DNA from 3 places in the Kluyvera sp. 1366 genome. Region 1 is predicted to be linked to each of the others. Evidence: predicted binding sites of a transcription regulator. Region 1 holds the regulator's gene; each other region holds the start of a gene.
What was found. The regulator PurR, encoded in region 1, represses purine synthesis genes. The targets are predictions, from matches to a motif close to CANGCAAACGTTTGCNTG.
Positions count from the first base shown of each region.

Region 2: the regulator PurR is predicted to act here: its motif matches at 4,125-4,142, upstream of cvpA (colicin V production protein).
Region 3: the regulator PurR is predicted to act here: its motif matches at 4,847-4,864, upstream of pyrC (dihydroorotase).

Region 1 covers NZ_JBTRDW010000006.1:38,828-48,864, reverse strand. The annotation lists gene cfa (cyclopropane fatty acyl phospholipid synthase) at 1-205, opposite strand, end outside; gene punC (purine nucleoside transporter PunC) at 508-1,710, opposite strand; gene punR (DNA-binding transcriptional activator PunR) at 1,821-2,732, shown strand; gene purR (HTH-type transcriptional repressor PurR) at 2,729-3,754, opposite strand; gene cydH (cytochrome bd-I oxidase subunit CydH) at 4,029-4,118, shown strand; gene ACVLVH_RS14340 (C40 family peptidase) at 4,175-4,966, opposite strand; gene ACVLVH_RS14335 (Grx4 family monothiol glutaredoxin) at 5,331-5,666, shown strand; gene rnt (ribonuclease T) at 5,702-6,370, opposite strand; gene gloA (lactoylglutathione lyase) at 6,478-6,885, opposite strand; gene ACVLVH_RS14320 (alkene reductase) at 6,987-8,084, opposite strand; gene ACVLVH_RS14315 (TetR/AcrR family transcriptional regulator) at 8,134-8,730, opposite strand; gene eptA (phosphoethanolamine transferase EptA) at 8,770-10,037, opposite strand, start outside.
Region 2 covers NZ_JBTRDW010000003.1:233,792-243,828, forward strand. The annotation lists gene ACVLVH_RS07835 (histidine ABC transporter permease HisQ) at 1-81, opposite strand, end outside; gene argT (lysine/arginine/ornithine ABC transporter substrate-binding protein ArgT) at 276-1,058, opposite strand; gene ACVLVH_RS07845 (UbiX family flavin prenyltransferase) at 1,337-1,906, opposite strand; gene purF (amidophosphoribosyltransferase) at 2,023-3,540, opposite strand; gene cvpA (colicin V production protein) at 3,577-4,062, opposite strand; gene dedD (cell division protein DedD) at 4,313-5,062, opposite strand; gene folC (bifunctional tetrahydrofolate synthase/dihydrofolate synthase) at 5,052-6,317, opposite strand; gene accD (acetyl-CoA carboxylase, carboxyltransferase subunit beta) at 6,444-7,352, opposite strand; gene ACVLVH_RS07875 (DedA family protein) at 7,485-8,138, opposite strand; gene truA (tRNA pseudouridine(38-40) synthase TruA) at 8,175-8,981, opposite strand; gene ACVLVH_RS07885 (aspartate-semialdehyde dehydrogenase) at 8,981-9,991, opposite strand.
Region 3 covers NZ_JBTRDW010000006.1:273,846-283,882, reverse strand. The annotation lists gene ACVLVH_RS15535 (YceI family protein) at 1-385, opposite strand, end outside; gene ACVLVH_RS15530 (cytochrome b) at 387-959, opposite strand; gene solA (N-methyl-L-tryptophan oxidase) at 1,252-2,367, opposite strand; gene bssS (biofilm formation regulator BssS) at 2,474-2,728, opposite strand; gene ACVLVH_RS15515 (hypothetical protein) at 3,007-3,276, opposite strand; gene dinI (DNA damage-inducible protein I) at 3,420-3,665, opposite strand; gene pyrC (dihydroorotase) at 3,734-4,780, opposite strand; gene ACVLVH_RS15500 (lipoprotein) at 4,916-5,479, opposite strand; gene grxB (glutaredoxin 2) at 5,591-6,238, opposite strand; gene mdtH (multidrug efflux MFS transporter MdtH) at 6,328-7,530, opposite strand; gene rimJ (ribosomal protein S5-alanine N-acetyltransferase) at 7,776-8,369, shown strand; gene ACVLVH_RS15480 (DUF480 domain-containing protein) at 8,385-9,026, shown strand; gene ACVLVH_RS15475 (Gfo/Idh/MocA family protein) at 9,028-9,948, shown strand.

The DNA of each region.
Region 1 (10,037 bases):
ACTCCCACCAACCATCCATGTAACTTTCACCTAATCCGAGCGATCCTTCCTCGAGCACGCGTTTAAAAAAATCTGGATGCTTTACCTGAATATCCCAGGGACGAGTGCCATTAACTGCAATATCAGCACGCTCTAGCAGTTCATTGACGATCCGAAACCAGTGGTTTTCTTCAAGGCTCAATTCTTCTATAACAGATGAACTCATAGCTTCTCCATCACCTTCCGATCTGAACCTGAGAAAAAGAATAGCCAATTTCCCAAGACCTGTGAGAGAACTCACGGAAAATCCGTGCGCCAGAAATCCGACGTTTTACAGAGGCATGAATTTGAATAGAAAAGTTGGACGCCGCACTGGAGTATCGTGCAGACGCCATCCCGCGACAGAGTCGCTAAAGGTATTACATTTATATTATTGATTTAATACAGAATTACTGACCCACTGAGTATATGCTCACGTGGGTCAATATTCAACGGGTTATCGTTAGTTTGCTAACGAAAAGCGTTGGCTTAGAGATTATCTTCGCAGGGACGGGAATTGTGGGCAATATCACTTTGTGCGTTTGCCGATCGCTGGCAGACAAAGCCCACCCACGCCAGTACCACGGTGGCCACCATCACTAATGTGGTGTTGAACAGCGCCTGCTCAAGGCCGGCGGAGACCAGCAGGCTGGCGACAAAGCACAATCCTAACTGGAATAAATTCTGTAATCCTGCCGCTTTACCGGTGGCGTGCGGGAAGGGCGCTAATGCGCTGGCCACCACAATCGGATAGATCGCGCCATTGGCCAGCGCCATGCCGCAGAAGGGCATCAGCAGCACAAACAGCGGCGCTGAAGGCATCAGGGCGATGACAAACAGACTTAGGATGCTCAGACTGTACAGCACCAGCAACCACGGCAGCAGTTGCGCGCCCTGATAACGATTTAACAGCGTGCGGCAGCCAAAGCCGCCAATCAGAAACGCAATGGTCTGCGGAATATAGCTCAGGCCAATATCACCCGGCGTCAGGCCAGCTGCGGCGAGAATGAAAGGTGAGCCCGTCAGCCACGCGAAAAAGCTCGCCGAACATGCCGAATAGATTAAGACGTTACCGCTGTAGACGCGGGTACCCAGCAAAGTCAACCAGCCGGGTTGTTTGCCTGAGGCAACTTTCTCGCGCTTAGGCGAGGTTAATTGCAGCGTACCGATCAGCAACACTACGGCAACCAGCGTCAGCGTGATAAAGATGCTGCGCCAGTGGAAGTGGCCGATCAGCCAGGCGCCGAGCAGCGGTGCCAGCGCCGGCGACAGCGCAACCAGCGGCATAATCGTTGCAAACACTTTATTGGCTTTCGCTTTTGGATAGTGATCCACCACCAGCGCCTGCCAGCTTACGGCAGCCGCACACACGCCAATCGCCTGCATAAAACGCAGCGCCAGCATCAGGCGGACATCGGTCACCCACAGCATTCCCAGACAACCGAGGGCGAAGATGGCAAGGCCCGCCAGCAAAATCGGCTTACGTCCATAACGATCTGATAGCGGTCCCCAAAATACCTGGGCACAGGCAAAACCGCCGAGAAACAGACTCAGGCTGGCGCTGATGGTGCCGGGTGCGCTAGCAAAATCACGCTGCATATCGCCAAAGGCGGGCAAATACATATCCGTGGCAAGAAAGCCGAGCATGCTGAGCACGGCGAGATAAGGCATAAATGCTTTAGATGACAACATGTTGATTCTCTTTTGGGCAGGGTGAACGCCGGGGAGTGTAAAAGGATGCGGCGCGCTTTGTGAAACGCTAATATTTGCATGGTGCTGTTAAAATTTTTGAAGGCAAATTTATGTGGTCAGAATATGCGCTTGAAGTGGTGGATGCAGTAGCGCGCACCGGCAGTTTTAGCGCGGCAGCGCAGGAACTGCATCGCGTGCCCTCTGCCGTCAGTTATACTGTGCGCCAGCTGGAAACCTGGCTGGCGGTGCCGCTGTTTGAGCGCCAGCATCGGGAAGTGGTGATGACAGCGGCGGGCGAGCATTTTGTGCGGGAAGGCCGATCTGTTATCAAAAAAATGCTGGCCACTCGCCGACAGTGTCAGCAACTGGCAAATGGCTGGCGCGGCGAGTTGAGCATCGCGGTTGACTGCATTGTAAAACCGCAGCGCACGCGACAGTTAGTGAAGGACTTCTATCGCCATTTTCCCGATATGGAGCTGATTATCAGCTACGAAGTGTTCAACGGCGTGTGGGATGCGTTGGCTGATGGTCGGGTGGATGTGGCGATTGGCGCAACCCAGGCCATTCCGGTGGGCGGACGTTTTGCCTTTCAGGATATGGGCGCGCTGAACTGGCGTTGTGTGGTGAGCCCTGATCATCCGCTGGTTAACAGCAAGGAGCTGGATGATGAAACCTTGCGGGCGTGGCCATCGCTGGTGCTGGAAGATACCTCGCGTGCGTTACCGCGCCGTATGACATGGACGCTGGATAATCAGCGGCGGTTGGTGGTGCCAGAGTGGGAAACCGGGATGGATTGTTTGCTGGCAGGATTGTGCGTCGGCATGGTGCCTGGCCATTTGGCGCGTCCACTGCTGGACAGCCAAAAACTGGTCGAGCTGGCGCTACCGCAGGCGTTTCCGGACAGTCCGTGCTGCGTTAGCTGGTCAGAACAGCGCGCGTCACCGGCGCTGGCGTGGTTACTGGCTTATCTCGGGGATGCGGAAACGCTGAACCACGAATGGCTCAGCGAAGTGTCGGCTTAGCGGCGGTAGTCGCGGAACGGACCGTACGCCACCGAACGACGTTCAATCAGCGTTGGCTGGACTTCGATAGTTTGCGGATCTTCGCGCTTGCTGGTGATGCGATCCAGCAGCATTTCCAGCGCTTTTTCGCCCAGTTCAGCTTTCGGCTGGTGCACGGTGGTGAGCGCTGGTGTGAAATAGCGCGCGTTGCGCACGTTATCGTAGCCAATCACCGAGATATCCTGCGGTACGCGCAAACCCATCTCATCAGCAGCGCAAATCGCGCCCATCGCCATGATATCGCCACCGCAGAACACCGCGGTTGGACGCTGTTTCTGATTTAAGATCTGTTGCATCGCCTGATAGCCCGATTCAGGCTCAAAGTCGCCCTGAACCACCCACTCCGGACGCACTGTAATGCCCGCTTCGTTCATTGCCTGCAGGAAGCCAGCATGACGTCCACCGCCGGTGTTGCGCTCCATTTGGCCAGGAATGGCACCGATATCGCGATGGCCACGTTCAATCAGATAACGCCCGGCAAGATAGCCGCCCTGAAATGCATTGTCCTGCACGGTATCGGTGAAATCACCGCGTGACGCGCCCCAATCCATCACCACCATGGGGATATTGCGGTTCTCTTCCAGCATCTGCAGCAAATCGTCTGGATATTCCGAACACATCACCAGCAAGCCGTCGACGCGCTTTTGCGCCATCATCGACAGGTAAGCGCGCTGCTTTTGCAGATCGTTGTGAGCATTGCCGAGAATCAGCGTATAGCCGCGTTCGAAGCAGCGGTTCTCCACCGCTTCGATAATTTCAGCGAAGTAGGGCGCTTCGCTGGAGGTCGCCAGCAGACCCAAGGTTTTGGTGTGATTGACTTTAAGACTACGCGCCACGGCACTTGGCGAGTAATGTAATTCTTTGATCGCTTCCCATACGGCGTTACGCGTCTCTTCCGCAACGAAACGCGTTTTGTTGATGACATGCGAAACCGTGGTGGTTGAGACACCCGCGCGTTTTGCGACATCTTTAATTGTTGCCATGAAAATGGTGCTCCTGGGCTTATCGCAACTTACTGATAAGTATATTGTTAAACGTTTGCGTCTGCTAATGCTTTTACAGCCCAAAAAAGCGGGCAAAACGGTATGTTCTAGCAGGCGAAATCACTTCATCACGCTGTAAATACAGCCTGCGCAAAATCTGTTGCGCAACGAAAGGCGGCGATTCTAGCAAGCTGGCGCGGATAACACGAGATTTTTGCCTATTGCTATGCGAAAATCGTCTTAACCCTAATAATTGTGTGACTAAGGAGTTGTGATGAATACCGACCTGAAGCTGGCGCTAATGACCACTGTTGGCGCACTGTTGATGATTATCGCCTTCAGCTTTACCGCGATCATGCATTAACAAAAAAGCCGGAGCTGACAACAGCATCCGGCTTTTTTATGTCTGTTGCGCAACAGCTAGCGAATGGTTTTTGGCGTCATCATACGACGCGCGCCCACATAGTGTTTCTGCCAGTAATCCTCACCCAATGCGCTAATCTGAATATCTTTGCCGGTACGCGGCGACTGAATGAATTTGCCATTGCCAAGATAAACGCCCACATGGTCGGCGGTACCGCGATTGTTGATGCGGAAGAACACCAGATCGCCTTTCTCCAGCATTTCACGCTTAATCGGTGCCGCATCACGCAGGTGATACATCTCATTGGCGGTGCGTGGCAGTTTGAATTTCACCAGATCTTTATAGGCGTACCACACCAGGCCGCTGCAATCGAAACCGGTGTGTGGCGAAGCGCCGCCCCACTGATAAGGTTTGCCGAGTTGACCCATTAATTTGGTCATCGCCGTTTCACGCGCTTTTTGATAACGCTGACGGTGCGCTTTACTCATTTTGATGCCGGTCAGCGCTAAGGCTTCATCATTGACGGCGATCTCTGGCGTTTTCTTCGCTAAACGTTGATGACCGTATTTCTTAGCAGAAAGTTTTAACGGGGATTTTTTGCTGGTGGTTTTGTGCAGCGCGGTTTCTGTTTTGCTCTGTTTTTTGAGTTTGAATTTTTGAACAGCAGTCAGGCGCGATTTTTTGGTGGTGGTCTTCACCGGACGTCGTTTGCGGCGCTCGTCTTCACGTGCGCTCTTTTTCTCTGCTTTAAGCGAACTGGCGTTAACGGGCGCATGCGGAGATGCAGCGGCCACATTAAAGAACAGTTGGGCTAAAGCCAGTATGAAAAGCGTAATTAGTAGACGCATAATCCGGTTACAGGTTAAGCAGGCTGAATCAAAGCAGACTGCGGAAAAGTGAGAGAAATCTGATCAAGTGACCAGCGCCGAGGCAATTCTAATCCACTTTTTTTACAAAAGGTAAGGCCTTTTTCTATTAATATGTTACCAGATTGATTCTGTAGCAAAAATGAGCGATTTCAGCTGGTTAACACAGCGAAATTATTGCTAATTATTAATTTATTAATGCCAATTAATGATATGAAAATGTTATTTGTCATGCGTTAACTTAACAAACATGGCGATTAGCCAGTGCAAACGCAAAATCCCGTTTTCAGTCCGGGAGCGAAATCGCTACAATAAACAAACACGAAGTAGAAGATTAAGGAAGGCAATAATGAGTACTGTTGAAAAAATTCAGCGTCAGATCGCAGAAAACCCGATTCTGCTGTACATGAAAGGTTCGCCAAAGCTGCCAAGCTGTGGTTTTTCGGCGCAAGCCGTGCAGGCGCTTTCTGCGTGTGGCGAGCGTTTCGCTTACGTGGATATTCTGCAGAACCCGGATATTCGCGCTGAAATGCCGAAATACGCTAACTGGCCAACCTTCCCGCAGCTGTGGGTCGACGGTGAACTGGTCGGCGGCTGCGACATCATCGTTGAGATGTTCCAGCGCGGTGAACTTCAGCCACTGCTGAAAGAGACCGCTGAGAAGTATAAAGAAGCGGAATAATGCAGAAGGCCGACACATGTCGGCCTTTTCTTTAGTTACTCGGCAGACGCCTCGTCTGCGGATTCTTCACTGAAAGCCAGCGGCCAGCCGCCCAGGCGTTTCCAGCGGTTTACCAACTCACAGAACAGCGTCGCGGTTTGCTCGGTGTCATACAGCGCCGAATGCGCCTGCGTGCTATCAAACTCCATTCCCGCCGCTTTACAGGCTTTCGCCAACACGGTTTGCCCCAGCACTAAACCGCTCAGTGCCGCGGTATCAAAAGTGGCAAACGGGTGGAACGGATTGCGCTTCAGGCTGGCGCGCTCGGCGGCCGCCATCACGAAGTTGAGATCGAAAGTGGCATTGTGCGCCACGATAATGGCGCGATTGCAGCCGCTATCTTTGGTGCCTTTGCGCACCATTTTAAAAATCGCGTGCAGGGCTTCATATTCACTTACCGCACCGCGCAGCGGATTGGTGGGGTCGATGCCGGTAAACGCCAGCGCCGCAGGATTCAGAATGGCGCCTTCAAACGGTTCCACATGGAAGTGCAGCGTTTCATCGCGGTGCAACCAGCCGTCTTCATCCATTTTCAGCGTGGTGGCTGCAATTTCCAGCAGTGCATCGGTTTGTGCATTGAAACCCGCGGTTTCAACGTCGATCACAACAGGATAAAAACCGCGGAAGCGTTGGTGGAGAGCGTTTAAAGCGTTCGATTCAGACATCAGGATCTCATGGCAATAAATAGGGCAGCGCGCATTATGGCAAAAATCGCAGGAGGGTGCAGCAGGAGAGGGAAGTCAGCCTGCAAATAGCAGGCTGACGGGCAACCTTAGTTGCCTAAGCCGTGACCGGCATGTTTGTTTTCAATCAGCTCGATTTTGTAGCCGTCTGGATCTTCAACAAACGCAATGATAGTCGAACCGCCTTTTACCGGGCCCGCTTCACGCGTTACGTTGCCGCCCGCGCTGCGAATGCGTTCGCAGGTGTCAGCGACATTGTCCACGCCCAGCGCGATATGGCCGTAAGCGTTGCCGAGATCGTATTTATCCACGCCCCAGTTGTAAGTCAGCTCAATCACCGCGCCCTCGCTCTCTTCGGTGTAGCCAACGAATGCCAGGGTGTACTTATACTCGGTGTTTTCGCTTTGACGCAGTACGCGCATGCCGAGCACGCGGGTGTAGAAATCGATTGAACGTTGTAAATCGCCAACGCGTAACATGGTGTGAAGTAAACGCATAACATCCTCTTTTTTTAAAACGTCATCAGTGCATGACAAGCAACTTAGTATACACACTGATGAAATAACGCTGCCGCCTATCCGCCGCGGCAGCCATTTTCTTACAGGGTTGGATAATCGGTATAACCTTCCGCGCCGCCACCGTAAAAACTCTCAGGACGCTGCGGATTGAGTGGCGCATCCTGCTGCAGACGGGCAACCAGATCCGGATTGGCGATAAAGTCGCGACCAAAGGCCACGGCGTCAATCAGGCCACGCGCAATCAGATCGTCGGCTTTCTCAACGGTGTAAGCACCGGCACCGATGATTACGCCAGGGAACAGGGCGCGTACTTTTTCACGGAATGCATCGCTGTAAGGCTGTCCGCCCGCCCAGTCTGGCTCAGAAAGGTGCAGATAGGCGATGCTGCGTTTGCCCAGCTCGGCGATATACCACAGCGCCGCTTTTTCTTCTTCCGGGCCATTGTCCAGATTCTGGAAAGCACCGATTGGCGAAACGCGGATACCAATACGATCGGCAGACCAGTTGGCGATCGCTGCATCCACCACTTCCAGCGCGAAACGGCCACGCTTTTCAATCGAACCGCCGTACTCATCGGTACGCTGGTTTGAACCTGGTGCGAGGAACTGGTGCATCAGATAGCCGTGCGCGGAGTGCAGCTCCAGCAGGTCGAAATCGGCTTCGCGCGCATTGGCGGCGGCCTGACCAAAATCTTTTACGATTTGCTGAATTTCAGCCACTGACAACTCGCGTGGCACTGAGGTGTCTTCACGATAAACAGAACCATCCGCGGCGCGCAGGGACGTGCGCGTACCTGCCGCTAGGGGGGATGGGGCGACCGGCGCTTTGCCTTCGGGCTGCACGCTGTTATGAGATATGCGGCCGGTGTGCCACAGTTGTACAGCGCTGTGACCGTTGGCGGCATGAATGCCTTCGTTAATCACTTTCCACGCGGCAATTTGCTGCTGTGTGTGCAGACCCGGCGCACCGGCATAGCCTTTCGCCTGGAAAGAGATCTGGGTGGCTTCGGTGATGATCAAACCGGCACTGGCGCGCTGTTGATAATATTCTGCCATCAGCGGCGTAGGGATATCGCCCGGCTCAATGCTGCGCAGACGCGTCAACGGGGCCATGAAAATGCGGTTCGGTACGGTAATCGCGCCCACTTTAAGTGGGGAGAACAGCTGCTTACTCGCCATATTGATTGCTCCAGGAAGACCGGTCGTCTAGTAAATGGGGTTTTAAAAATCAGTGACTTATCAGCCACTGTTCGATGGTGTCGAGTGCCAGGCTAATCGGGCCCGGCTCTCGGGAAATCTTGCTCTGCAAACTGGCTCCGAGCCACAGCAAGTAGCAGCGCTGCGCCAGCTGCTGCGGCGTTTGCCCAAACGGCAGCGGCTGCTCAGCCGCCACCTCATTCAAACAGCGCGTGTAGGCAGCGATAATGGCGTTGGCACCCTGTTGCAGTGCATCGCGCATCGGCTCAGAGAGATCGCACACTTCGGCTGACAACTTTACGCCAAGACAGCCAACAATATGACCTTGCTCGATAAACAGCCGTTCGCCATAGCGGAAATGCGCTAACAGGCGCTGGGTCGGCGTTAAATCGGGCAGACTCAACTGCTGATCAATCTGCTGCTGGAAATGGCTGAAGTAGCGCTCAATCAGCTCCACACCAAAGGCCTCTTTTGAACCGAAATAGTGGTAGAACGAGCCTTTCGTGACTTCTGCCAGCGCCAGCATCTCGATCAAACCCATGCCGGTAAAGCCGCGCTGTAAACAAACCTGCTCGCCAATAGCGAGCAGATGTTCACGGGTATCGTTGCGTTGCAGAGTCTTATTCATGGGGCGCAGGTTATTAGACCAGTCAGTCTAACGCAACCCTCAGGCGGCAGTTTGGCACGATCTGATCATGTCCAGCTGCGGCTGATACTGCTGCGTCTGGATATTGAACATGCCTAAAACCGTATGGAAAAGATTATCTTGCGAAACCTTGGCGTCGGCGGCTTGCTGGCGTAAACAGGCATCATTGATGTGGTTCGCCGCCGCATATCCCGGTGACATCCACATTAGCAGAGGAATGTGTGTTTGCTGCGCAGGCGCAAACAGGTAAGGCGCGCCGTGCAGATACATCCCGCGCTCGCCAAGCGATTCGCCGTGATCGGAGAGATAAACCAGCGCCACATTGAAGCGATCGCTTAGGCCTTTAAGCTTATCGATGGTGCGGCTCAGCATGTCGTCGCTATACAGCAGCGAGTTATCGTAAGTATTCACCAGCGCCTGATGATCGCAATCCTGAATCAGCTTGCTGTCGCAGGTGGGCGTGAAACGGCGGAACTCAGCCGGATAACGCTGATAATAGGCTGGGCCGTGGCTGCCCATCTGATGCAGCACGATAATGCCGTCGTTGTGCAGGCTGGCAATATAGTTATCAAGACGATGCAGCAACACCTCATCCTGGCAAAAACCATCGTGACAATATTGCGGCAGTTTCCACTGCGTCATATCGGTGTGCGGCACGCGTTCACAGGCGCCTTTACAGCCACCATCATTTTCGCGCCACAGTACGCTTACGCCCGCATGGGCGAGGACGTCGAGTACGCCTTCCTGGTGGTGCGCCAGATTGGCGTTGTAATGCATGCGAGGCATATTCGAGAACATACAGGGCACCGAAATGGCGGTTTCTGTGCCACAGGAACTGGCGTTGGGATAGTAAATTACCTGCTGTTTTTTCAATTCTGGATTGGTCTCTCGCGCGTAACCACCCAACGAAAAGTTCTCGGCGCGCGCCGTTTCACCCACCACTAACACCACCAGCGTTTTTTTAGTCGCTGTGGAGATTAACGGACCTTTGTGTGCATCTTCACCGATTTTCACCAGCGCCTGGCTACCTTGCAGATAGCGTTGATCGACATAGTGGCCGGTGCCGCTGACGATATTGGCCGGGGTAATCATCTTGATCAGGTTTTTATTATTGCGAATCAGCGAGGCGTAATCTTTGTAAAACAGCGCCGCCATCAGCAGTATCACCAATATTGCGCCCAGTGCGCCCGTCAGGCGTTGCAGCAGATTCCACCACCAGCGCGGTCCACGACGAATACGCACGCCGCAAATCAGCGCCACCGGCACCATCCCCATCAATAACATCCAGA
Region 2 (10,037 bases), on a different contig from region 1:
CGCCAGCAACACGGAACTGAGCGCCAGCTCCAGCGTTACAAGGGTGCCCTTGAGGATTACTTCGGAATAGCCATACAACATGGGTTCAATCCTGTCGTGAGGGTAAGTTACAAACGCTGCCCAACTGACGGACAGTCCTAACCAGGAAATTTGAATCGCAGGATGGATGGCGGCAAGCGTATGAAGCCGGGCAGTTTACATAGGTAAGCGCCCGGAGTGAATACTTATGTGCAACCTTCCTGCCTTTCACAGACCAGGATTAGGAAACAGGATAATTAATCGCCGTACACGTTGAAATCAAAGTACTTCTTAGCAATCTTGTCGTAAGTGCCGTCTTTACGCATCTCAACAAAAGCTTTATCGATCGCGGCCTTCAGATCGGCATCATCTTTACGCAAGCCCATACCGGTACCGACGCCAAAGATCTTGTCGTCTTTCACTGCCGGGCCGGCAAACGCATATTTAGCGCCAACAGGCTGCTTCAGGAAACCTTCGCTCGCCTGCACTTCGTCCTGGAACGCGGCATCAATACGACCGGCATTCAGATCCTGATACACCAGATCCTGGTTAGCGTAAGGCGTAACGGTGACACCTTTTGGCTGCCAGTACTCTTTTGCATAGGTTTCCTGGGTGGTGCCCTGCAGCAGACCGATGTTTTTCCCTTTCAGGGATTCAATGGTCGGTTGCAGCGTAGAACCTTTCGGTGCCACTAAGCGCGCGTTCGCCGCATACAGTTTTTCAGAGAAGTTGATCTCTTCCTGACGCTTTTCGGTAATTGACAGAGAAGAGATGATGGCGTCGATCTTCTTCGCTTTCAGCGACGGGATCAGCGCATCGAAATCACTTTCCACATAAGTACATTTAGTCTTGATACGTTTACAAATTTCGTTCGCCAGATCGATATCAAAGCCCACCAGCTGACCTTGCGCGTTCTTGGATTCGAATGGCGGATAAGTCGGGTCAGTTCCGATGCGCAGCGACTGCGGCACAGCGGCGAAGACGCTCGCGCTACTTACCATTGTCAGCATCAGAGAAAGAGCCAGAACTCGCTTTTTCATAGGTAACCCTCAAGTGAAGTGCTTATTGTTATGTGGTGCGTGATGTGTTGGTTTGCGCTGTAAGCTGTGCACGTTTCATGCCAGTTGTGCGAATTGGCTAAACGCTGCGCAAGCGCGCTAAATACTGCGCCGGTTAGCGGCGCAAGCACTTAGTTTGTGAGGGAAATATAACAGTGGTGTGAGGAAGAAAAAGCGACATTGTTAACTTTTGGTGCACAAGATGCACGAAGAGTGATCGCACACGCGAATTTGCACACGAGCAGTGCATTAATGCACCATTATGCACCACTCCAGCGAGTGAAAAGATCTTCTGGCAGCTCAATATCGAACTGATCAAGCACACGATTCACCGTTTGATCGACTAAATCGCCGATGGATTGCGGACGATGATAGAACGCTGGCACCGGCGGCATGATCAGCGCGCCCAGCTCTGCGGCGGTGGTCATCATGCGCAAATGTCCCAAATGCAGCGGCGTTTCGCGTACGCACAGCACCAGCTTACGCTGCTCTTTCAGCACTACATCCGCCGCGCGGGTTAGCAGGCTATCGCTGTAGCTGTGCACGATCCCTGACAGCGTTTTCATCGAGCACGGCGCGATCGCCATGCCGAGAGTCTTGTAAGATCCGGATGAGATGCTGGCGGCGATGTCGCGCACGTCATGCACCACATCGGCCATCGCTTGCACCTCGCGCAGGCTGAAATCGGTCTCCAGCGCCAGCGTTTGCCGCGCGGCGGGGCTGATCACCAAATGGGTTTCCACCTCCGCCAGCGGTTGCAGCACTTGCAACATGCGCACGCCGTAGATCGCGCCGCTGGCGCCGGAAATACCAATGATCAGTCGTTTCATAATTCAGCCTTGCAGGTTCAGATTGCGGCAATGATAGCGGCTCACTGAACAAAAATACAAAAACAAACAGGGCGGGATTGCGCCCGCCCTGCTTTTACTCTGCCATAACCTCTGGCTTAGCCTTCGTTGTGCAGCTCCAGACCTTCCACTTCTGTCTGACGCGCGATGGCTTTGGAATCGTCATTACGTAGCGACTGCAGATACTCAAGGTACTGTTGATCGACATCTTTGGTGACGTAGATGCCGTTGAATACCGAGCACTCAAAGTTGGCGATATCCGGGTTCTCTTCACGCACCGCTTCAATCAGGTCGTTGAGATCCTGGAAAATCAACGCATCCGCTTTAATCAGCTGGCAGATCTCATTCACTTCACGGCCATGCGCAATCAGTTCGGTAGCGCTTGGCATATCAATGCCATAGACGTTCGGGAAACGGATTTCCGGTGCCGCCGAGGCGAGATAGACTTTTTTCGCGCCCGCTTCACGTGCCATCTCAATGATCTGCTCGGATGTGGTGCCGCGAACGATGGAGTCATCCACCAGCAACACATTCTTATCACGGAACTCAGCACGGTTGGCGTTCAGCTTGCGGCGAACGGCGCTGCGGCGCTGCTGCTGGCCGGGCATGATAAAGGTACGGCCAACGTAGCGGTTCTTCACGAAGCCCTGACGATATGGCTTGTCGAGGATACGTGCGATTTCCAGCGCGATATCGGTTGAGGTTTCCGGAATCGGGATCACCACATCGATATCCAGATCTTCCCACTCGCGGGCAATTTTGTTACCCAACTTGGTGCCCATACGCACGCGTGCGCTGTACACCGAGATTTTGTCGAGGAACGAGTCCGGACGCGCAAAGTAGACGTATTCGAACAGGCACGGATTGGTTTTCGGGTTCTCGGCGCATTGACGCGTAGAGAGCTGGCCCTGCTCGGTGATGTACACGGCTTCGCCAGGCGCTACGTCACGAATGAACTCGAAGCCCAGCGTATCCAGCGCGACGCTCTCTGACGCCACCATGTATTCGGTGCGGCCATCGGCGATAACGCGCTTGCCCAGCACCAGCGGACGAATACCGTTGGGATCGCGGAAGGCGACCATTCCGTGTCCGATAATCATTGAAACCACTGCGTAAGCGCCGCGCACCTGCTGATGCACAGCCGCCACCGCAGCAAAAATGTTGTCAGCTTCCAGCGGATAGTGCTGAAAACGGTCCAGCTCCTGCGCGAAGATGTTCAGCAGGATTTCGGAATCTGAGGTGGTATTAACGTGACGGCGACCCGTTTCGAACAGCTGTTTACGCAGTTCGTGGGCGTTAGTCAGGTTGCCGTTATGCGCCAACGTGATGCCGTAAGGAGAGTTCACGTAGAAAGGTTGCGCTTCAGAGGCGCTGGAGCTGCCTGCCGTTGGGTAGCGCACATGACCAATCCCGATGTTGCCCTGCAGACGCTGCATATGGCGCGCTTCGAACACATCGCTGACCAGGCCGTTGGCTTTACGCAAACGGAAGCAGTTAATAGCATCGATGGTACAAATGCCGGCGGCATCCTGCCCGCGGTGCTGAAGCACCGTTAACGCGTCATAGATTGACTGGTTTACTGGCATGAAACCGGTGATACCAACAATACCGCACATATTGTCATTTCCTCATTAGCCGCACTCCCGATGGTGTCACCGGGGTAAAAAACTCGACGTGCTTTTCAGGTAATCGAAAAACCACCTGATGATGTAACTGAACTGGGGAATGAGTTGCGACTGTTGCCAGTCCGGGCTTTTAGAAAAGCCGGTGAATGTATCGAGAAAGAACAGCATAGCAGACACGATCAGCACACCGCGCAACGCCCCGAAACAGACACCCAACACCCTGTCGGTTCCCGACAAGCCGGTTTTTTCAACCAGCGAGCCGATCACATAGTTCACGATGGCACCCACAATCAGGGTGGCAACAAACAACACCGCGATAGCGATGCCGTTGCGAACCAGTTCGTCGTCAAAACCTGTAAACCAGACTGCAAGGTAGGCGTAATAATGACTGGCGACAAAAAACGCGCATCCCCAGGTAACGAGAGATAAGGCTTCCCGGACAAACCCGCGAATCAGGCTGACCAGAGCCGAAAAACCAACTACCGCAATAATGACGTAATCAATCCAGATCATGAACTCTTCCAGCCCAGTGCTATCGCACCCCTGCATCCAGTTCGGGGCGCATTCTAACAGAAAAAGAAAACGTTTGCGTAGGGTTTTCCGGTTCTGTTTCCGCAAAAAGGGCGATGAAAAAAACTTTCCTCGCCCTGTGTATTATCAGTGATTTAATCCACTGATATTCAATGATTTTCCTGTCGCGCTTCGCTACAAAAACTTTGTAAAGCCGCGCCTTTTTCTGCTATTGGCGCGGCTTATCAGCGCGTTATCGCGCGCTATACGGTTTCACCACGCCACCGAGGCCGGAGATGCTTTGCAACTCACTCAGCGAGCCTTGCAGCTTCGCTTTATTGGCATCCGGACCGACGTAAATGCGGGTGATTTGTCCCTGCACCGGCGTAGACGGCACGGTAAAGGCGCGATAACCGGAAAGACGCAGTTGCGCCACAATCTCGCTCACTTTCGCCGCATTCTTCAGCGCTCCGAGCTGCACCACAAATGCCTGACCAGCTGGCGCTGCGGGTTCGCTCTGCTTCGGCGTTTCCACCGGTTTCGCCTGCTCTACCGGTTTCGGCTGCTCGACGGGCTTCGGCTTCGGTTGCTCCACCGGTTTTGGCTTTGGCTGTTCAACCGGCTTCGGTTTCGGCTGCTCGACCGCTTTTGGCTTCGGCTGTTCCACCGGTTTCGGTTGCACTTGCTGATGCACCGGCGGCGGCGTAACCACGCTGGGCTCGCTATTCTGCGTGGGCTGCGCGCTGCCGTTAGTGGCGGTTTTACCACCGTTCTGATTCTGGGCCGCGCCCGCCCCTTCCGGCGGCTGCGCCGGCAAGGGTTGCGTCACCGGCGGCACCATTTCGCTATCCTGCTGATCGTCCGGTTTTGGCACCAGCGGAATGGCGGCGAACTCTTCTTTATAATGTTTCTTCTTACCGTCCAGTAGGCCGGGCAAGACGATGACACCAATCGCCACCAGAATGACCGTACCGACTAAGCGATTTTGGAACTTACTTGCCACTGCCGTTCTCCGCTGCCATCGATTCCATAACCTGCGCTACGGTGTGGAAAGAGCCACACACCAGAATCACATCTTCGGGACGCGCCTGCTGACGCGCCGCTTGCCAGGCTGCATCAACGTTGCTGTAAGCCACACCGCCGTCCAGATGAGCCAGCAGCTCATCGGCGGAGGCACCGCGCGGACCGTCGAGCGGCGCGCAGTACCAGCGATCAACCTGTGGTGCCAGCGCCGCCAGCGTGCCCGCGATATCTTTGTCGTGCAGCATGCCGACCACCGCATGCACTTCACCGCTGTGCGGCTCTTCAGCCAGACGCGAAGCCAGATAATAAGCGGCATGCGGATTGTGCGCCACATCGAGAATGACGCGCGGCGCTTCGCTGACGGTCTGGAAGCGCCCCGGCAAAATCGCCAGCGGCAGATGCTGACGAATAATCGCTTCGCTTACCGTTAAACCCGACGCACGCAGCGCGGTCAGCGCGGTGGCGGCATTGGGTAACGGCACCTGCGGCAGCGGTAAATCGCGCAGCTCGCCGTGCGCATCCTGCAACGTCCAGCTGGTACCCGTTTGCTGCCACTGCCAGTCGCGATTGCGCTGCAGCAACACCGCGCCCTTCTCCGCTGCAACGTCGGCGATGGTGCCCGGCATATCGGCTTCACCGACAATTGCTGGTTTACCTGCGCGGAACACGCCGGCTTTTTCCCGGCCGATACTTTCACGATCCGGACCCAGCCAATCGGTGTGGTCGAGCGCGATGCTGGTGATCACTGCCACGTCGGCATCGACAATATTGGTGGCATCAAGACGTCCGCCCAGGCCGACTTCAAGGATCACCACGTCGAGATTCGCCGCGCGGAACAGATTGAAGGCCGACAAGGTGCCGAACTCAAAATAGGTGAGCGAAATATCACCGCGCCCGGCTTCAATCGCGGCAAAACTGGCGCTGTGCTGCGCTTCATCCAGTTCAGCGCCCTGCACCCGTACACGTTCGGTGTAACGCACCAGATGTGGCGAGCTGTAAACGCCCACGCGATAGCCCGCGGCCATCAATAGCGTTTCCAGCGTGCGGCAGGTGGTGCCTTTGCCGTTGGTGCCGGCGACGGTGAAGACAAAAGGAGCGGGTTTGAGCAGGTCGAGGCGTGCGGCGACGCGTTGAATACGATCCAGACCCAGTTCAATGGCCTGCGAATGCAGATGCTCAAGATAATGAAGCCACGTGGCCAAAGGCGACGTGGCTTGAGGAAGAGATTTGTCCATGTGTCCCGTTCAAAATCAATACATCGAGTAACTTAAGGTCGCGGACCACGTTGGATGCAACCTTAAGTATTCTATGTAGACGGTGCATTGGAGGAAGGAAACATTACTGCCTCATTCCGTTGCCTGTCAGGCTTCGTTGCTCTCCGGCTCAGCCACATTTGGCTGATCACCATCCAGCTGCGGCGCTGGCAGGTTCATCATTTTCGCCAGCAGGCTTGCCAGCTTAAAGCGCATTTCCGGACGACGGATGATCATGTCGATCGCGCCTTTCTCGATCAGGAACTCACTGCGCTGAAAGCCCGGCGGCAGTTTTTCACGCACGGTCTGCTCGATAACGCGTGGACCGGCAAAGCCAATCAGCGCTTTCGGTTCCGCCACGTTGAGATCGCCCAGCATCGCGAAGCTGGCTGAAACGCCGCCCATGGTTGGGTCAGTCAGCACGGAGATATACGGCAAGCCGCGCTCCTGCATTTTCGCCAGTGCCGCACTGGTTTTCGCCATCTGCATCAGCGACTGCAGCGCTTCCTGCATACGTGCACCGCCTGACGCGGAGAAGCAGATCAGTGGGCAGTTGTCTTCCAACGCCTGCTCAACGCCACGCACAAAGCGCGCGCCAACCACTGAACCCATTGAGCCGCCCATAAAGGAGAACTCAAAGGCCACAGCGACAATTGGCATGCCGTGCAGCGTGCCTTTCATCGCCACCAGCGCATCTTTCTCACCGGTGTCTTTCTGTGCGGCGACCAAACGGTCTTTATACTTCTTCGAGTCGCGGAACTTCAGCAGATCTTTCGGTTCCAGCTCGCTGCCCAGCTCAACCAGCGAACCTTCATCCAGCATGCTATGCAGACGCTCACGGGCGTGCATGCGCATGTGATGGTCGCACTTCGGGCAGACCTCGAGGTTACGCTCCAGCTCGGCGCGGTACAGCACCTGCCCACAACTATCGCACTTGGTCCACACCCCTTCCGGGATGCTGGCTTTGCGCGTTGGCGTGGCAGTGCTTTTATTCAGTATGCGTTCAATCCAGCTCATTGATGACCTTTCTATTTAATGCTGACCTGGTCCAGTCTTCTCATTGCTGCTGAAATCACCTTCAGCAGGCCGTAAATGTCGCTCATTAAACCACAACCCGTTCACGCTGTGGATAAAAATCTGGTAACGAGCTTACTGCGACTTCTGCTGGCGGCGATGACGCCACACTTCAATTACGCCTGGCAGTATCGAAACCACGATGATGCCGACAATCAGCAGCTTCAGGTTCTCCTGCACAATCGGCAGGTCGCCAAACAGATAACCGGCGTAAGAGAACAGCAGCACCCACAGCAGTGCGCCCGTCACATTGTAGAGCGCGAAGTGGCGATAAGACATGTGTCCCATCCCCGCCACAAAGGGGGCAAAGGTTCGCACGATTGGTACAAAGCGCGCAAGTATAATGGTTTTGCCGCCGTGGCGATCGTAGAACGCGTGGGTTTTATCCAAATAACTGCGACGGAAAATTTTCGAGTTCGGATTGCTGAACAGCTTCTCGCCGAACAGACGCCCAATCGTGTAGTTCACCGCATCACCCAGGATGGCAGCGATCACCAACAGCGTTACCATCAGGTGCACGTTGAGATCGTTACCCGGCAAGGCCGCCAGCGCACCGGCAACAAACAGCAGGGAATCGCCTGGCAGGAACGGCGTGACCACCAAACCCGTTTCACAAAACAGAATCAGGAACAGAATGGCGTAAATCCAGATGCCGTACTGCGCCACCAGCTCGGCCAAATGCACATCAATATGCAGAATAAAATCGACTAAAAAGTGGATGAAATCCATATAACCACAACTCCCCTAACACCCAACAATTAACGGTTAATCCGCGAGGAACAACGGTCCCAACGCAGGCTGAGGTAATGCAAAGTGGGATGGATAATCCACCGCTACCAGATAAAGCCCCTCGGCTTTGGCGGTCGCCGCCGCCAGCTTACGATCTTTGGCCGCGAGCAGCGTCGCCATCCACTCTTCCGGCTGGTTGCCGGTGCCGATTTCCATCAGGCTGCCGACAATGTTACGCACCATGTGATGCACAAATGCATTGGCTTTGATATCCACCACCACATACGGCCCATGACGCGTGACGTTGAGATGCATCACGTTGCGCCACGGCGTGCGTGACTGACACTGCACCGCACGGAACGAAGTGAAGTCATTCTCGCCAATCAGCGCCTGACCAGCGCGCTGCATCTTATCTGCATCCAGCGGATGGTAATAATGGGTAATGCCATTGCCCAGAATCGCTGGACGCAGCCGATGGTTGTAAATCACGTAGCGATAGCGGCGTGCCGTGGCGCTAAAACGCGCATGAAAGTCGTCCGGCACCGCTTTCACCCAGCGCACCGCGATGTCATCGGGCAGATTGGCATTCACGCCCAACGTCCAGGCTGCGTCAGCACGCGGTGAGGTGGTTTCGAAATGCACCACTTGTCCGGTGCCATGCACACCAGCATCGGTACGGCCCGCGCAGAACACCACCACCGGATGATCGGCCACTTTCGACAACGCCTTTTCCAGCTTTTCCTGCACGCTGCGCACTTCATTTTGCCGCTGCCAGCCGTAATAACGGCTGCCATCGTATTCAATACCCAACGCCAGCTTAAGCGTTTTCCCTTCAGGCAACATTAATAGAAATACTCCTGCACCAGTTTCTCAGCCGTTTTCACCGCCATCAGTGCACCGCCGAAACGGATGTTATCTGCCACAGACCAGAACTGCAGCAGCTCTGGGATGCCGTAATCATTGCGCACGCAGCCAATGCTCAGCACGTCGCTGCCGGACGCATCGCCCACCTGCGTGGGGTAATCGCTCTCTTCAGTCAGGTTGATATCACCGGAGCGGCCCAGTTCATCGCGCGCTTCTTCTGCAGAGAGCGGACGCAGATTCTCCACGTGTACGATCTGCGCATTGCCGTAGAACACCGGCGCCTGCACGCTGCTTACCGCGATCGGCAAACCTTCGTCCTGCAGCACTTTACGTACCTGCTCAACCACGCGACGTTCGCTCTCGACGCTGCCATTGCTGTCCGCCAGCAGCGGCAAAATGTTGAACGCCAGCTGGCGGCCAAAATAGTGCGTTTCCGCCGGCACGCCGTTCAGCAAACGCGCACTTTCACCGGCCAAACCATCAACCGCCGCTTTACCATGGCTTGAGGCCGCAATCAGGTTGGTAACCTGCAAACGGCTCAGACCAGCCAGATCCACCAGCGGTTTGATTGAGCACAGCAGCTGGCTTACCAGGCTGTCGGCAACGGTAATGATGTTGCGATTGCGGTAATCTGCCAGCACCTGTGGATTCACATCCGGCACCACCAGCGGCACATCCGGTTCGAGCGCAAACAGATCGCTGCTATCGATCACCAGACACCCCTGGCTGGCGGCTTCTTCGGCATAGCGCGCCGAGGCTTCACGACCCGCAGTGAAGAACGCCAGCTGCACTTGCGTCCAGTCAAATTCGGCCACGTCCTGCACCAGCACGGTACGTCCCTCAAAACGTTTGTTCTCACCGGCACCGTTTTCACTCGCCAGCAAATACAACTCACCAACCGGGAACTGGCGTTCAGCCAGCAGTTCCAGTACAGCGTTCCCTACTGCGCCTGTTGCGCCCAAAAGCGCGATATTCCAGCCGTCAGACATGTTGGTTACTCCAGAGATTGACACAAAAACAGAAGGCGATGAAAAC
Region 3 (10,037 bases), 240 kb from region 1:
TCAGCGTCAGGTCACCGGTGATCTTGTAATCTTTACCCTCTTTCTTCACGGCGGTAGAAGCAAAGGTTGCCTGCGGGAACTTACCGGTGTTGAGGAAATCCGCGCTGCGCAGGTGTTTATCACGCTCAGCATGGTTGGTATCGAGGCTGTTGGTGTTGATGGTCACGTTGACTTTATCTGCCGCAGGATTGGCTTCATCAAAAGTGAAGCTGCCATCAAAGTCTTTAAAGGTGCCGTACAACCAGCTGTAGCCCAGGTGCTGAATGCGGAACTGCACAAATGCGTGCTGGCCTTCCTTATCAAATTTGTAATCAGCCGCGCTGGCCGTCAGGCTGGCGCTCAATAATCCGGCCGCTGCTACTGCCAATAATGTCTTCTTTAGCATGCTACTTTTCCTTTTCAGAGGTTAACGGGATGCGGTAACCCAACATCCTTTTCAGTGTCACATCACGGTCGATAAAATGGTGCTTCAGGGCTGCTAGCGCGTGCAGTGCAGAGATCAGCACCAAACCCCACGCCAGCCAAAGATGAATGTCACCCGCCAGATCCGCTTGTTGCGCGGCGCCGCTGAACAGGGCGGGAACCGCGAACCAGCCAAATACGGAGATCGGTTTGCCATCGGCGGTGGAGATGAGATAACCGGTGAACAGCAGCACCAACAGTAAGCCGTATAACAGCCAGTGCGCGGCGGTAGCGCTGCGTCGTACGGCGGGCGAATAACTCGCCAACGGTTTGGGCGGAGGTGAAATAAAACGCCAGCCGAGGCGCAGCAGCAGCGCAGCGAACAGCAGAATGCCGATGCCTTTATGAATTTCGGGCGCATCGTGATACCAGCCATCGTAATAGCCCAATCCGACCATCCACAAACCCAGCGCGAACATGCCGTAAATAACCAGCGCCATAAGCCAATGCAATAAAATCGAGACAGCGCCGAAATGCTGTGTGGAATTACGCCACATTAAAATCACCTGGAATGAAATAAGTGGTAATGAGCATCTACATTTTGCAATGAAAGATCAATTAACCTTACTTTTCTATAAAGTTGAAAATCATCTTCGGAATAAATGAGGATTTAATTAAAACTCAGTCAGAATAATTGAAGGGATAGCTTAAAAGGCGGGGCTTATTGCGAAGTATTGCATATTCACTACACCAAATGCGGCATAGCGCTGCGCTGAATGTTGATATAGGTAATTAACTGTCAGTTTGTGTCAATTTCGCCGGCACAGGATTAGTACCGGCAAGTATGGTTTAGTTAAATCGCGCGAGGGAGAAAGGCGCAATATCGAAAGAGAACGGTTTGTTCTGCGCAAATTCACTGGCAAGTTCACCCAGCACGCTGGCGAATTTGAAACCGTGTCCGCTTAAGCCGGTGATGATCAGACGATTAGGCTCGCCCGGCAGCGTATCGATAATGAAATCTTCGTCCGGCGTATTGTCGTAGCTGCAGGCTTCACCATGCAAACAGACGCCCACACCCGGCAGGAATTTACGCAGGAAGCTAAAAGATTCGTTGCCGTCTACCGCGATGCTGCCAAAAGGTTTGCGATCGGCCGGCGTTTGCATCAGCTGTCCGCCATCGTGACGTCCCACTTTCAGCGCGTTGTTATCCGCCGGGAAGCCGTAAAAGTGGCTGCCATCGCTCATCTCCACGGTAAAGCCGGGGAATTTATTGTTCTCGCTGTAGCGACCATCTGCCTGATACCAGGCGAAAACTTTGCGCACGGGCGCAACCGGCAGATCGGCGACCAACTGGCTCACCCAGGTACCGGCGCTGACCAACAGTTTACGCGCGCGGAAAATGCCATCGCTGGTGGTGACTTGCTGCAGATCGCCGTCACGACCTATCTCTGTCACCGGACAGTTAAACAGCTGCGCGCAACCGGCCTGTTCCACCAGCTGCACCCAGCTGCGCACCGCTTGCTCACATTTGAGGAAGCCGGAGTTGGGTTCGTACACGCCGATGTAGCCATCCGGCACTGTGAACTGCGGCCAGCGCGCGCGCACTTCATCGGCTTGCAGGATTTTCACATCCAGCTGCCACGCTTTCGCGCTATCGATAACATTTTGAATAAAGGAGGAGGTGATGGGCGCTAAGTTGAGGATGCCGCTGCGATGCATGATGCGCTCGCCGCTCTGGCGTTCCAGCTCATCCCAGAGTGTCTGTGCGCGTAGCACCAGCGGCACGTAGCGTTCACCTTCACCATACGCATGGCGAATCAGGCGGGTTTCCCCATGATGTGTGCCCTGGCTGTGCGGCGGATGGGCGCTATCAATCATCAGCACCGATAAGCCAGCCTGCGTGGCGTAAAACCCTGCTGCTGCGCCGACCGAACCGCTTCCCACCACAATCAGATCATAAACCATAACGACATCACTCCAGCAAAACAGCGAAATTTTTCAACAGCATATCAAAAGAGAGCGCCCATGAAAAAGGCACCCTGTTGGGTGCCCTTTCACGCGATAGTAGAAATTAATGCTTTTGATTGTCGCGTAGGTACTGCTCGGTAGACTCTATTTTTGCAATGCCAGCTTCGAGTAGAGAGATGAACTGTCTGGCTACGTCGGTAGTCAGCCAGTAGGTCGGACCCACGTCAGCTTCTTCTTCTTTCTGCCCCTGCGAGGAGAGCGAGTGCAGGCGAATCATCATGGCGTCATAACTGTCTACGGTGCTGATGTCCCATCCTACCAACGGATGAGTCTGGATGACGTCTTTATTTCTGTCCATTATAACCTCCGTATTACTCGTTAAACGAAGTGCTTCTTGAGGTTCAATGCGGCTGTATCGTGCACTAGCGAAACAATTATAACATGAAATAGCGGGTACAATAGTTAAAAGGTATGACGAACCTAAACAGAGTAAAAATAAACGCGGTTAACATTGCCGTTTAATCGAATAATAAAATGCCCGCAGCGTCAGGCATTTTATTGGAATTATTACTGGCAACACTGACGAAGTTATCGGCTTTTATAAGGGAAAACTTTAGGCCGAAAAAGGGGGCACGTTTATGAGTGTGGCTCGACCGGCAGCAGGCCGTGACGTTTCTGAATCTCTTCCGCCAGCCGGGTAAAATGCTGCTGTAACTGCTCGTCATGGTTCTGGTTTTGCGCTTCCAGCGTCAGGTTGTGGACCAGCAACTGATTGGCGCGATCGTCGAGACAGAAGGTCAAGGTGGCAAACGCATTTTCTAATACGGTTAAGCGGCGCTGTTGCTCAGCAATAAATGCCAGCAATTCTCCGAAGGTCATCGCCTCTTCTGGTTTTTCAGTAGTCATGTAAAACACCTCCTGTAAGCATGACGAGGCAAGAATAGGGGATCGTTTAACATGAGTCTAGATGCAGGAAGTTTTTCTGGCGAGAGGGAAATAAAAACAAAAAAGCCGGATAGCGATACCCGGCAAAAACGGCACAGTGGCAGTTAATCGTTATTGAACCAGTCGTCAGCGCTTTCCCAGGTTTCTTGTAACAGTTCGCTGATGCGTTCGCGTGACTCTTTACAGCCACCAAACACGCTGAGTTGGTTGCCGCCGGCATAACGCACTTTGACGTGATGATCGTCGTCGGGGAAATCCTGCGTAATGCGACGAACCAGTTCGACGCTGAGTGCATCCAGTGCACCCGCAGGAAGGGGCGAAGTTTTTGCTACGGTAATTTCAACACGCATAGAAGCCTCCGGGATAATATACTGTTTATTTGTACAGTATAAATTTCCCGAAGGCAAGCAGCAGATCATTATTCTTTGATGCGCCAGTTCAGCGTTTCACCGGCAAGGAAAGGCACCAGCGTGTCATCTGCCAGCGCAATGCTCTCTTCAACCTGCCAGGATTCTCGCACCAGCGTCAGCGTGCCTTCATTCAGCGGCAGACCGTAGAAGTTCGCGCCGTTCTCCGAGCAGAAGGCTTCGAAATGTTCCAGCGCATTCAGCTCCTCAAACACGGTGGCGTACGCCGGCAATGAGGTCGGCGCATTAAACACGCCGGCGCAGCCACAGCTGGCTTCCTTGAGGTGACGCAGATGTGGCGCGGTATCGGTACCGAGGAATACGCGACGATTCCCGCTAGCAACCAGCTTACGCAGCGCTTCCTGATGGATATTGCGCTTCAGAATCGGCAGGCAGTAAAGATGCGGACGCACGCCGCCCACCAGCATGTGGTTACGGTTGAACATCAGGTGCTGTGGCGTAATGGTGGCGCCCAGCAGATCATTACCGGCTGCCAGATACTCCGCCGCTTCTTTCGTGGTGATGTGCTCCATCACCACTTTCAGCGCCGGGAACTGTTTACGCAGCGGTTCCAACACGGTTTCAATAAAGCGCGCTTCGCGATCAAATATATCGATGTGAGAATCGGTCACTTCGCCGTGCACCAGCATTGGCATGCCGATCTGCTGCATGCGATCCAGCACCTTAGCGATAGCGGCGATGTTGGTCACGCCGTGGCTGGAGTTGGTGGTGGCGTGCGCAGGATAGAGTTTGGCGGCGGTAAAAGTGCCGTCACGGAAGCCGCGCTCGATCTCATCGGGATCAAGTGAATCGGTGAGATAGCAGGTCATCAGCGGAGTAAAAGCGTGCTCAGCAGGTAACGCAGCCATGATGCGCTCGCGATACGCCACGGCAGCGGCCACGCTGATAACCGGTGGAACCAGGTTTGGCATGACAATCGCACGACCATTTACTGCGCTGGTATAAGGCAGTACGGCGTTGAGCATCGCGCCATCGCGCAGATGGATGTGCCAGTCGTCAGGGCGGCGGATGGTAATGTGCTGAGGTTGGGCTGTCATTCAAAAAGACTCCGGCTGAGAAGAAAACGAGAGGCACGTTTAGGCCGGGGAGTAATCATAAGGATGTGGGCAACCGTTTGCACGGGATTTTATTGTGACAAACAAAAACCGCACCGGAAGGTGCGGTTGCGCGGATTAATCTGTAAACGGAATCACCAATTGGCCCGGTTTCACTTCAATTCCTTTAGCAAGTTTCTTCGCCAGCGCTTCGCCTTTGCTGCGGTCTGCACTCAGCACATAAGCAGGTCTCTCATTAAAGTAGCGCTTCAGCGACTCATTGAGATACGGCGTGAGGGTTTTCATGATCGACGCCATTTTCTCCGGCTGCACCTGCGCATTGACAATCTCCATGTCATGCAGATAAATCGCGCCTTCCTGTGCGCTGTAAATCGGCTGCGCCTTCATCTTCAGCAGCATTTCGGCCTGCTGCGGACCAAACAGCGAGCTGACATTGATATTGGCTTTACCCGAGAGCGTTATTTTTCCGGGTTCTTCACGGCCAATCTGGCTGTTGAGATCGCTCAGCACAATGTGCGCATTCACCAGCCCGGAAACGCCGATATCTTTTTCGAAGTTATTGCGCTTTTGCAGCGCCTGATTCACTTCCTGTTCGCTGATGGTGTATTGCGTCAATTGGTTACAGCCGCTGAGTAGCACGGCAAAAAGCAGAGCGAAAAGCCCGGTAAACGCCTTTTTCATATTGTCCTCATCCTGATCGAAACGGCAAAACAGCGATAGCCTGCCTGAATCAGCGGCATGTGTCACCAGGAGAGAGATGAGAAGCGCCGCAGCGCCTCTCAGGGATGAAGATTATGCGGCGATGGAGGAGAGCAGATTAACCTGGGTTTGTTTCGCCATGTTGTCGCGATAATCGGCAACGCGGCTTGGCCATTCAATGCCGTTGACCAGCGTTAAGGAGCGCAGCAGCGGGAAAAGATGAATATCATCTTCCGACAGTTCGCCATTTACCGCATTGGGTTTGACGATCAGCTTGTCGAGCTGACGCAGATCGTCGCTGATGTTTTTGATTAAGCCCGGCGCGTGTTTACGCAACTCGCTGAAATCGCCCACGCTGGCCTGCTTCTTCTCGCTGAAGTAGCTACGCGCTTCCGGCGTAGCGAATTCGGCGAAGGAGGCATCGGCGATGCGCGGCAGCAGCAGCTTATTGACGTAGCCATTCACGTGGCGCAGCCAGTCGCTGATCGCAGGATTGCTTTTGCCATTGAGCAGCGGTTGGTGATCATATTTATCTACCAGGCGCACAATATCCATACTTTCCGGTACAGCGCTGCCGTCGGCCTGTTGCAGAATCGGCGCCATTTTCTGGCCGATCAATTTTTTCGGCGTTTGCTCGTCGTCATTCAGCATAACGATGAGTTCTAATGGCAGATTTTTTAAGCCGAAAATCATGCGTGCTTTGACGCAGAAAGGGCAGTGATCGTAGATGTAGAGTTTCATCCCGTTTCTCCTGTGGTTCTAAGGGTGACGGAGGTCACCCTTTTTTCGGACGTGCGGGAAGTATGGAAGAGATCTTTGGCGGGGGCAAATTAGCTGCTGAAAATCGCTGGCGCCACCGAACGCGGCTGGAACTGCCACCAAAGCGCCAAAAGGGTAATCATGCCAACGCTGCTCAGCAGCATCCACGGCAGTTCCGGCAGCGCCCATAGCTGGCCCATATCGAACATCCAGCCGCCGCCGGAGTAGCCGATCAAGCCGCCAATCGCGAGGCCGAGTCGGCTGAAGCCCATATAGCTGCCGCGCGCACGCGAACTGGCCAGCGAAGCGCTGAGCGTTTCTCGCGCCGGTTCAGCAATGATTGAGCCCAGATAAAAGAGGGCGATCAGCATAAACAGCGACGGCAGCGAATCGGTCATGCCAACCGGCAGCAGACTGAACGTCATCAGGAACAAGCCGGCCATCAAACGCGTTTCGAGGCGGAAGCGTTTTTCGCTCCAGCGCGCCAGCGGATAGAGCAGGCTTAATGACAGCAGCGCTTCAATCGCGTACATCCACTTCACCGCAGCAGGCGCCCCGGCTACCTGATTCACCATCACCGGCAGCATCAACATCACCTGCACGGCGAGAATGTAGTAGCCGGTCAATGTCAGCACGTACAGGCGAAAACGCTTGTCCTGCCAGACGCGTTGCATCCCTTCACGCATCGCAATGCGTTCGGTCGAGATGCGCCACGCCGGTAACCAAACGGCGTTAAACAGCGCAGCAGTGACAAACACCGCCGCGCCAACCCAGCACACCAGACGGAAATCCCACGCCAGCAGCCAGCTACCAATCAGCGCGCCCAGCACCGCACCGGCGCTGTCCTGCATCATCAGCAGGGAGAAGAAGCGGCCGCGATCGCGTGCGCGCACCAGTTTCATCACCAGCGCGCTGCGTGGCGGGTCAAACAGCGTGCCGCCAAGACCGGAAAGCAAACAGGCAAACCACAGCAGCCAGGGTTCATGCGCCAGCGCCATGCAGGCAAAACCCGCCGCGCGCATCAGCATGCCGGTGACGATCAGCGGACGCGCGCCAAAACGGTCGGCAATCGCACCGCCGAAGATGCCGAATCCCTGCTGGACGAACTGGCGCAAGCCAAGCGCAATACCGACCATCAACGCGGCCCAGCCCAGCTGTTCGACAAAATGGATGGAAATGAGGGGAAACACCACGAAAAAGCCCATCACAACCAGCATGTTATCCACTAAAAGAAATGTTTTACCGAGGCGTCGTGCCCGCGCAACCCGAGACATGCTAATTCCTGAGCAAATGAGAGGAGATAAGAGACCAATTGGTCTATTTTCCGCCTGCTCAGCGGCGAAAAACAGCTTTCTCAGGATGATATTTTTTCATCGAATCCGCAGAAATATTAATCCTAAATCAGGATGAATCCTGAGGAACGCGTTCAAGGGTTTTACCGCAAGCGGGGTGACGGTTATAGTGAGGAGTATCGCCGCTGGCGTACATCTTTCTTAAGTTATGGATTTCAGGAGTCATGATGTTTGGCTATCGTTCTGCTGGCCCACGCGTGCGCCTCACTACCGATCGCTTAGTGGTGCGTTTAGTACACGAACGCGATGCCTGGCGATTAGCGGATTATTACGCTGAAAATCGTGCGTTTCTCAAGCCGTGGGAACCGGTGCGCGACGAGAGCCATTGTTATCCTTCGGGCTGGCAAGCGCGCCTCGGACTGATCGCCGACATGCATAAACAGGGCTCAGCCTACTATTTTGTGCTGATGGACCCGGAAGAGACCGAAGTGCGTGGTGTGGCGAATTACAGCAACGTGCTGCGCGGCTCGTTTCACGCCTGCTACCTCGGCTATTCACTGGGCGAGAAGTGGCAAGGTCAGGGACTGATGTTTGAAGCGCTCACTACCACCCTTCGCTATATGCAACGTCAGCAACGTATTCACCGCATTATGGCTAATTATATGCCGCACAATCAGCGCAGTGGCGATCTGCTGGCGCGTCTTGGATTTGAAAAAGAGGGTTACGCCAAAGATTACTTGTTGATCGATGGGTGCTGGCAGGATCATGTACTCACCGCGTTGACCTGCCGGGAGTGGACCCCGGATCGTCGTGGACAATAATAAAGGATCACCTCAATGAAAATGGCCTTATCCGCGCAGGCATTGCGCGTGATTGGATGCCTGCTGGAGAAGCAGGTCACCACGCCGGATCAATATCCGCTCTCCCTTAATGGCGTTGTCACCGCCTGTAATCAGAAATCCAACCGCGAACCGGTGCTCAATCTCAGCGAGATGGAGGTGCAAGCGCAGCTTGATGAGCTGGTGAAAAAGCATCTGGTGACCGCCAATAACGGCTTCGGTCAGCGCGTCAGCAAGTATGAACAGCGCTTCTGCAATTCCGCTTTCGGCAATCTGCAACTGAGCAGCGCTGAAGTCGCGGTATTGACGTTGCTGTTCCTGCGCGGTGCACAGACGCCGGGCGAACTGCGCACCCGCAGCGGCCGTCTGCATGAATTCAGCGATATGAATGAAGTTGAGCAGACGCTTAACGGTTTAAGCACGCGCGAGGATGGCCCAATGGTGGTGCGACTGGCGCGCGAACCGGGCAAACGTGAAAGCCGCTATATGCATCTTTTCGGTGGCGAAGTAGTGGAAGACGCGGCCAGCGCAGAAACCGTCAATGACAACGGCGATTTAACCGCGCGTGTCGCGCAACTTGAAGAAACGGTTGCTGAGTTGCAGTCGCAACTGCAACAGCTGCTGCAAAAGGAGCACTAATATGACGCTGCGTATTGGCATTGTAGGATTGGGCGGTATCGCGCAGAAAGCGTGGCTGCCGGTGTTATCGCAAGCCAGCGGCTGGCAATTAGCGGGTGCGTTTTCGCCCAATCAGGCAAAGGCGCAACCGATCTGCGATAGCTATCGCATACCTTATTTTGGTCAACTGGATGCGCTGGCTGCCGCCAGTGATGCGGTGTTTGTTCACAGCAGCACCGCCAGCCATTACGAAGTGGTTAAAGCGCTGTTGCTGGCGGGCAAAGATGTGTGCGTCGATAAACCGTTAGCCGAAACGCTGCAACAGGCCGAAGCGCTGGTGGCGCTGGCGGACAAGCAGAAGCGCAAGCTGATGGTGGCATTTAACCGCCGCTTTGCGCCGCGTTATCAGCAGTTGAAAAGTGACATGCCACGCGCCGCCTCGCTGCGCATTGAAAAGCACCGCGCGGATAGCGTGGGTCCACAGGATTTGCGTTTTACCCTGCTGGACGATTATCTGCACGTGGTGGACACCGCGCTGTGGCTGGCGGGCGGCAGCCTGACGCGCGAGTTAGGGCATATCGAGACCAATGATGATGGCGCGATGCTGTACGCCGAACACCATTTCTCCGCCGGATCGCTGCAAATCACCACCAGCATGCATCGTCGCGCCGGGACGCAACGCGAAGTCGTCAGCGCCACCTGCGACGGTGATTACATCGAAATTAACGAGATGCGCGACTGGCAGCAGGAAAACCGCGGCGGCATGGTGCGTGATGTGCCGCCCGCGTGGCAAAGCCACCTTACTCAGCGCGGTTTCAGCGGCGCAGCGCACCATTTCATACAGTGCGTTGAAAATCAGACGATGCCTGAAACCAGTGGCGAACAGGCGCTGGCGGCGCAGCGTCTGGTGGAAAAATTGTGGCGCGATGCCGAACGTGAATAATTACTTGTAACACTCAATGCTGGTCATTTCCCGCCGTGGCAGTAGACTATCGCCGGACATCACGGGATGTCCGCGCTAAGTCGCTCATT